DNA from 2 places in the Cupriavidus sp. FW216-B1 genome. Region 2 is predicted to be linked to the other one. Evidence: predicted binding sites of a transcription regulator. Region 2 holds the regulator's gene; the other holds the start of a gene.

Region 1 (3,379 bases), on a different contig from region 2:
AACCTGCTCGAGCGCGCCTACGCCTTCGCCGAGGGCGACGCCATCGAGGTGGACGACCTCGGCCCGCTGGAGCCCGGCGCGGCGCCGCCCGGCGGCGCCTACGCCGGCGCGCCCGCGGGCAGCCCGCCGCCGGCCGCCGCGCCCGGCGTCCCGTCGGACGCCCGCTACGCCGGCCGCGCCGAGGCGCCCGACGCACACGGCGGGTACGGTGAACCGGCGCCGGGCGACGCCGCCGGCGAGGCCGGCCGCGTCACCTTCCCGATCGACCTGCCCGGCCGCCTGGAAGCGCTCGAGCGCGACCTCATCCTGCAGGCCCTGCAGCAGACCGGCTTCAACCGCACCGCGGCGGCGCCGCTGCTGGGCCTGAGCTTCCGCCAGCTGCGCTACCGCATCCAGCAGCTGGGCATCCGCGAAGGCCGCGAGGATGCCGCCGACGACGCCGGCGGCGAGGGCCTGGATGCCGCCGCCCACGGAGGGCGCGATGCCTGAGCACGTCCACGGCGGCGCCGTGCCTTCCGCCCCGGCCGCCTTCCGCCCCGACCCCGCGGGCTGGGTGCCGGCCGCGCGCCGCGTGCCGTCGCCCAACTTCGACGCGCGCCCGGCCGGCCTGCCGGTGGACCTGGTGGTGATCCACAACATCAGCCTGCCGCCCGGCCAGTTCGGCAGCGGCGACATCGAGGCCTTCTTCCAGAACCGGCTCGACCCGTCGCGCCATCCGTTCTTCGCCACCATCCACGAGGTGCGTGTCTCGGCGCATTTCCTGGTGACGCGCACCGGCGAGCTGGTGCAGTTCGTGTCCTGCCTGGACCGCGCGTGGCACGCGGGGCAGTCCGAGTTCCTCGGCCGGCCGCGCTGCAACGACTTTTCCATCGGCATCGAGATCGAAGGCAGCGACGACCAGCCGTTCACGTTGGCGCAATACCACACCGCCGCGGCGCTGGTGCGTGCGCTGCTCGCCGCCTACCCGGTGCGCGCGCTGGCCGGGCACAGCGACATCGCTCCGGGGCGCAAGACCGATCCGGGCCCGCATTTCGACTGGGCGGCCTTCGCGGCGGCCGCCGGCCTGGCTTCCGGGATGCTGCCCTACCGCAAAGGGCGGCCCTGAGGCAAGCCCGCGCCGCGCGTTCTGGGGGGATCGAGCGGGCAAGGGAAAACCCTGATAAAGTCCGGCCCCTATCGAAGCGGCCCGGGCAATCGAAAAAATTTCTTTTCATGGTGCGGTAACGTACCGCCGGGCGGGATCCCTTGCGTCTCTTGGGCTGGCGGGTTTGGTGCGGGACCGCATGCCCCCGCCGCCACCGGCTCCGCTTCAAAAAGGCGCTTGTCAAGACTGGTCAAGCCGCTTCATTTCACTATACTTAGTCCAGTTTTTCGCATCGACCACTATATCTAGTGGTGCTTTTCGGGGAGCCAGCCTAGGTGTGCAGTTACCGCCGCGGCGCGACAGCGCGTAGCGTGCGGTCCGCCCGAGGACTGGCGCGTCACAAGAGTCCCAGCAGAATCCAGCAATGCAGTTCGCCCCGGCCGGTCAGGGCCGGGCGAGCCGTTCCATCTTGCGGTTTTTTGCTCGGGACTCTTTGTCACTCATAAAACACGGGTAAGAACAGGAGTTCCTCATGCAGACAGCCCAGAACGAATTTTCCACCGGCGCCGTCGCCGCCGGTGTCGCAGCCAACCCGCAGTCGAGCCCCGCTGCTGCCGGCGCTGGCAACTACCAGGACTACAAGATCATCCGCCGCAACGGCGCCGTGGTGGCGTTCGAGCCGAGCAAGATCTCGGTGGCCGTGACCAAGGCCTTCCTGGCCGTCAACGGCGGGCAGGGCGCCGCTTCCGCGCGCGTGCGCGAAGTGGTCGAGCTCGTCACCCAGAACGTGGTGCGCGCGCTGCTGCGCAGCCGCCCGAGCGGCGGCACCTTCCATATCGAGGACGTGCAGGACCACGTCGAGCTGGCGCTGATGCGCTCGGGCGAGCATGAAGTGGCCCGCTCCTACGTGCTGTACCGCGAGAAGCGCACCCAGGAACGCGCCCAGGCCAATGCCCAGGCGGTTGCCCGCGTGCAGGAAGGCGGCGCCACCTTCAACGTGAGCGACGGCGGCGTGGCCCGCGTGCTCGACGTGAGCTCGCTGCACGCGCTGATCGACAACGCCTGCTCGGGCCTCGGCGACGCCGTCAGCGCCGAGCCGATCCTCCGGGAAACGCTGAAGAACCTGTACGACGGCGTGCCCATGACGCAGGTCTACGACTCGGCCATCCTGGCCGCGCGTACCCTGATCGAGAAGGACCCGGCCTACAGCCAGGTCACCGCGCGCATCCTGCTGCACACCATCCGCAAGGAAATCCTGGGCACCGAAGTGACCCAGACCGAGATGGTGTCGCGCTACGCCGACTACTTCCCCAAGTTCATCGCGCGCGGCATCGAAGCCGAGCTGCTCGACGAAAAGCTGGCCACCTTCGACCTGGCCCGCCTGGGCGCCGCGCTGGACGCCCAGCGCGACTTCCAGTTCAACTACCTCGGCCTGCAGACCCTGTACGACCGCTATTTCCTGCACATCGACGAGACGCGCATCGAAATGCCGCAGGCCTTCTTCATGCGCGTGGCGATGGGCCTGGCGCTGGGCGAGAAGGACCGCGAAGGCCGCGCCATCGAGTTCTACCAGCTGCTGTCGTCGTTCGACTTCATGTCGTCCACGCCAACCCTGTTCAACGCGGGCACGCGCCGCTCGCAACTGTCGTCGTGCTACCTGACCACCGTGTCGGACGACCTCGAAGGCATCTACGAGGCGCTCAAGGAAAACGCGCTGCTGTCCAAGTTCGCCGGCGGCCTGGGCAACGACTGGACCAACGTGCGCGCGCTCGGCTCGCACATCAAGGGCACCAACGGCAAGTCGCAGGGCGTGGTGCCGTTCCTCAAGGTGGTCAACGACACCGCCGTGGCGGTCAACCAGGGCGGCAAGCGCAAGGGCGCGGTGTGCGCGTACCTGGAAACCTGGCACCTGGACATCGAGGAATTCCTCGAGCTGCGCAAGAACACCGGCGACGACCGCCGCCGCACCCACGACATGAACACGGCGAACTGGATTCCCGACCTGTTCATGAAGCGCGTGATGGAAAACGGCGAATGGACGCTGTTCTCGCCGGCCACCTGCCCGGACCTGCACGACAAGGTCGGCCGCGCCTTCGAGGCCGCCTACCTCGGCTACGAAGCCAAGGCCGCCAGCGGCGAGCTCAAGCTGTTCAAGAAGATCCCCGCCATGCAGCTGTGGCGCAAGATGCTGGGCATGCTGTTCGAGACCGGCCACCCGTGGATCACCTTCAAGGATCCGTGCAACATCCGCAGCCCGCAGCAGCACGTGGGCGTGGTGCACAGCTCCAACCTGTG
Region 2 (3,379 bases):
GCAGCGCGTCGGCGAGGTCGTCGACCCAGTCCTGGAAGCTGCTGCGCGCCATCGCGTCGGTCGGGCAGCCCGCCGCCGTGTAGCACGCGGGCGTGGTCTGTCCGGTCGGCAGGTTGTAGGTGCCGGCCTTGGTCGCGGTCTCGTTGCTGCGGATCTGGTCGGCGAGGTTGTAGGCCATCACGGTGGCGATGTTGCGCATCGACGCGGTGCGGTTGTCGAGCAGCGTCTGCATCTGGAGCACGGTCAGGGCCAGCACGCCGATCGACAGGATGACCAGCGTGACCAGCGCCTCGATCAGCGTGAAGCCGCGCGCCTGGCCGGGCCGGCGGCGCGGCGCACGCTGCGGGCGCGTGGCGGCGGGGTGAGCGAGCGGGCGGCTCATGGCGTCACGACGCATTGCAGGCGGCCTGCTGGGAGCTGGCGCGGCCGGTGCCGGTCAGCGAGACCGTCAGCCCGTCGGCGGTCGAGCCGTGCTCGCAGAATTGCCAGGCGGCGTTGGGCGGCGTCGACGCGCCGAACGAGCGGAACCGCACCACGGTGCCGGAGGGGATGTTGCTGGCCACGACCGCGGTCCGGGCGTTCGGCGCATCGCTGTGGCGGACGACTTCCTCGCTGGCGCCGATCTGGCCGTCGCTGTCGGCATCGATGAAGATGACACGGCGCCTGGACCAGTCGTCCGTGCAGCTGGCGCCGTCCGCGGTCGGGCAGATGGTGACGGTGGCGTTGCGCCGCGCGGCCTCGCTGCGCGCGGTCTCGATGTCGCTGATCAGCCTGGACGACTCGCTCGTCATCCGGCTGCGATGCAGGAAGGAACTGAAGTTCGGGATGGCCGCCGCCGCCAGGATGGCCAGCACCGACAGCGTCACCATCAGCTCGATGAGCGTGAAGCCGCCCGCGCGGGAGGCGCCGGGCCGGTCATGGCGGTCATGCAGGGGGGAGGGAGCGGCCAGGGCGTCCCGGGAGAAATCCGGACGCGGGCCATGCGGACGCGAGCCGGCCAGCGCCGCCCGTTTGCCGCACGGCGCTTTCCCCGGTGCCCACGATGGCCTGGCGCGCGCACGCGTCGCCAAGCCCGCTGCCGCGAGGCAGGAAGGCTGACCCATAGTGACTCCCGTCCGAAAAACTGTTCTTATCTGTTCTTATTTATTCTTTACCGGCGTACCTCGCCTCTGCGTGCGAGTCGACCGTACCTTCCACTGCGCATTGATCATAGCTGGCGCAGATTAAAAGGTAGTGCAGATTAAACAGCTTTCCTCGGAGTTCTGCTACCCCTTTCGAGGGGTAGACGAAGAAAATTCATCGAGCATGTCGCGGAATTCAGACACGTCCTCGAAACTCCGGTAGACCGAAGCGAAGCGGATGTACGCGATCTTGTCGAGCCGGCGCAGCTCGCGCATGACCAGCTCGCCCACCTGGCTGCTGGGGATTTCCTTTTCCCCCAGGCCGAGCAGCCGCTCCTCGATGCGGGCGATGGCGGCGTCGATGGCCTCGGCCGAGACCGGGCGCTTGCGCAGCGCCAGGCGCATGGAATCCTTCAGCTTGTCGCGCACGTAGTCGGCGCGCGAGCCGTTCTTCTTGACGATGGCGGGGAAGGAGCGCTCGATCCGCTCGTAGGTGGTGAAGCGGCGGTCGCAGGATTCGCAGCGGCGGCGGCGGCGCACGGTATCGCCTTCTTCCGACATGCGCGTGTCCAGGACCTGCGTGTTGGGATGGGCGCAAAAAGGGCATTTCATGCCTGACCACCTTGAAAGTTGAGCCTGGGCGCAGGCCGCGCGGGGCGGCGTCTCGTCATCTTGTCATTCTGTGAGACGCCGGGCCGGGTTGGCAAGGCGCGTGCCGCGCGGGGCGGCACGGGCTGCCGGCCGCCCGCGCGCAGGCGGGCGGCGCAGGGCGCGTCAGCCGTAGACCGGGAAACGCTTGGTCAGGGCCGCCACCTGCTCGCGCACGCTGGCGATGTTGGCCGCGTCGTGCGGGTTGTCCAGCACGTCGGCCACCAGGTTGGCCACCAGGCGCGCCTCGTCTTCCTTGAAGCCGCGCGTGGTCATGGCCGGCGAGCCCAGGCGGATGCCCGAGGTGACGAACGGCTTTTCCGGGTCGTTGGGGATGGCGTTCTTGTTGACGGTGATGTGGGCCTCGCCCAGGACCTTCTCGGCTTCCTTGCCGGTGATCTTCTTGGCGCGCAGGTCGACCAGCATCACGTGGCTCTCGGTGCGCCCGGAGACGATGCGCAGGCCGCGCTCGATCAGGGTCTCGGCCAGCACGCGGGCGTTCTTGACCACCTGCTGCTGGTAGGTCTTGAACTCGGGCGAGAGCGCTTCCTTGAAGGCCACGGCCTTGCCGGCGATGACGTGCATCAGCGGGCCGCCCTGGATGCCGGGGAAGATGGCCGAGTTGATGGCCTTCTCGTGCTCGGCCTTCATCAGGATCACGCCGCCGCGCGGGCCGCGCAGGCTCTTGTGGGTGGTGGTGGTGACGAAGTCGGCGTGCGGCACCGGGTTGGGGTACTCGCCGGCGGCGATCAGGCCGGCGTAGTGGGCCATGTCGACCATGAACAGCGCGCCGATCGATTTGGCCACGCGCGCGATGCGCTCGAAGTCGATGCGCAGCGCGAAGGCCGAGGCGCCGGCGATGATCAGCTTGGGCTGCTTTTCGCGGGCCAGCTTTTCCAGCGCGTCGTAGTCGATGTCTTCGTTGGCGTCCAGGCCGTAGCTGACCACGTTGAACCACTTGCCGCTCATGTTGAGCGCCATGCCGTGGGTCAGGTGGCCGCCTTCGGCCAGGCTCATGCCCATGATGGTGTCGCCCGGCTTGAGCGCGGCGAAGAACACGCCCTGGTTGGCCTGCGAGCCGGAGTTGGGCTGCACGTTGGCGGCTTCGGCGCCGAACAGTTGCTTGACGCGGTCGATGGCGAGCTGCTCGACGATGTCGACGTACTCGCAGCCGCCGTAGTAGCGCTTGCCGGGATAGCCTTCGGCGTACTTGTTGGTCAGCTGCGAGCCCTGCGCGGCCATCACGGCCGGCGAGGTGTAGTTCTCGGAGGCGATCAGCTCGATGTGCTCTTCCTGGCGCTGGTCTTCCTTCTGGATGGCGGCGAAAAGCTCGGGGTCGATCTGGTCGATCGTATAGCGGCTGCGTTCGAACATGGCGAAAAACTCGTCTTAAGAAATGGGGATCCGAATGGCTTCGGGGTAGGGCGCGCGGGGAAGGCACAGGCGACCGGCACCGGACACGCTGAACGTCCGGCGCAGGGCGCACCCTGCTTCCCATTCGCTGCCCAGGCGAGCGGCAGGCGCTTGAAACTTCGCGCCAGAGAGCTTGCGCTTCCTCGTGGTAGTACCCACTGACTTCGCCAGTCGCGCAAGATGGAATGGTTGGCGGC

The links. Region 2 encodes NrdR, which represses ribonucleotide reductase genes. Its sites were predicted from a motif close to CACNANATNTNGTG; they were not measured.
Region 1: the regulator NrdR is predicted to act here: its motif matches at 1,382-1,395, upstream of AC3WXD_RS29500 (ribonucleoside-diphosphate reductase subunit alpha).

The regions. Positions count from the first base shown of each region.
Region 1 covers NZ_JBYTEL010000022.1:75,786-79,164, forward strand. The annotation lists gene AC3WXD_RS29490 (sigma-54-dependent transcriptional regulator) at 1-489, shown strand, start outside; gene ampD (1,6-anhydro-N-acetylmuramyl-L-alanine amidase AmpD) at 482-1,105, shown strand; gene AC3WXD_RS29500 (ribonucleoside-diphosphate reductase subunit alpha) at 1,617-3,379, shown strand, end outside.
Region 2 covers NZ_JBYTEL010000002.1:40,798-44,176, forward strand. The annotation lists gene pilV (type IV pilus modification protein PilV) at 1-382, opposite strand, end outside; gene AC3WXD_RS07060 (GspH/FimT family pseudopilin) at 387-1,103, opposite strand; gene nrdR (transcriptional regulator NrdR) at 1,266-1,733, opposite strand; gene glyA (serine hydroxymethyltransferase) at 1,896-3,143, opposite strand; ZMP/ZTP riboswitch at 3,266-3,367, opposite strand.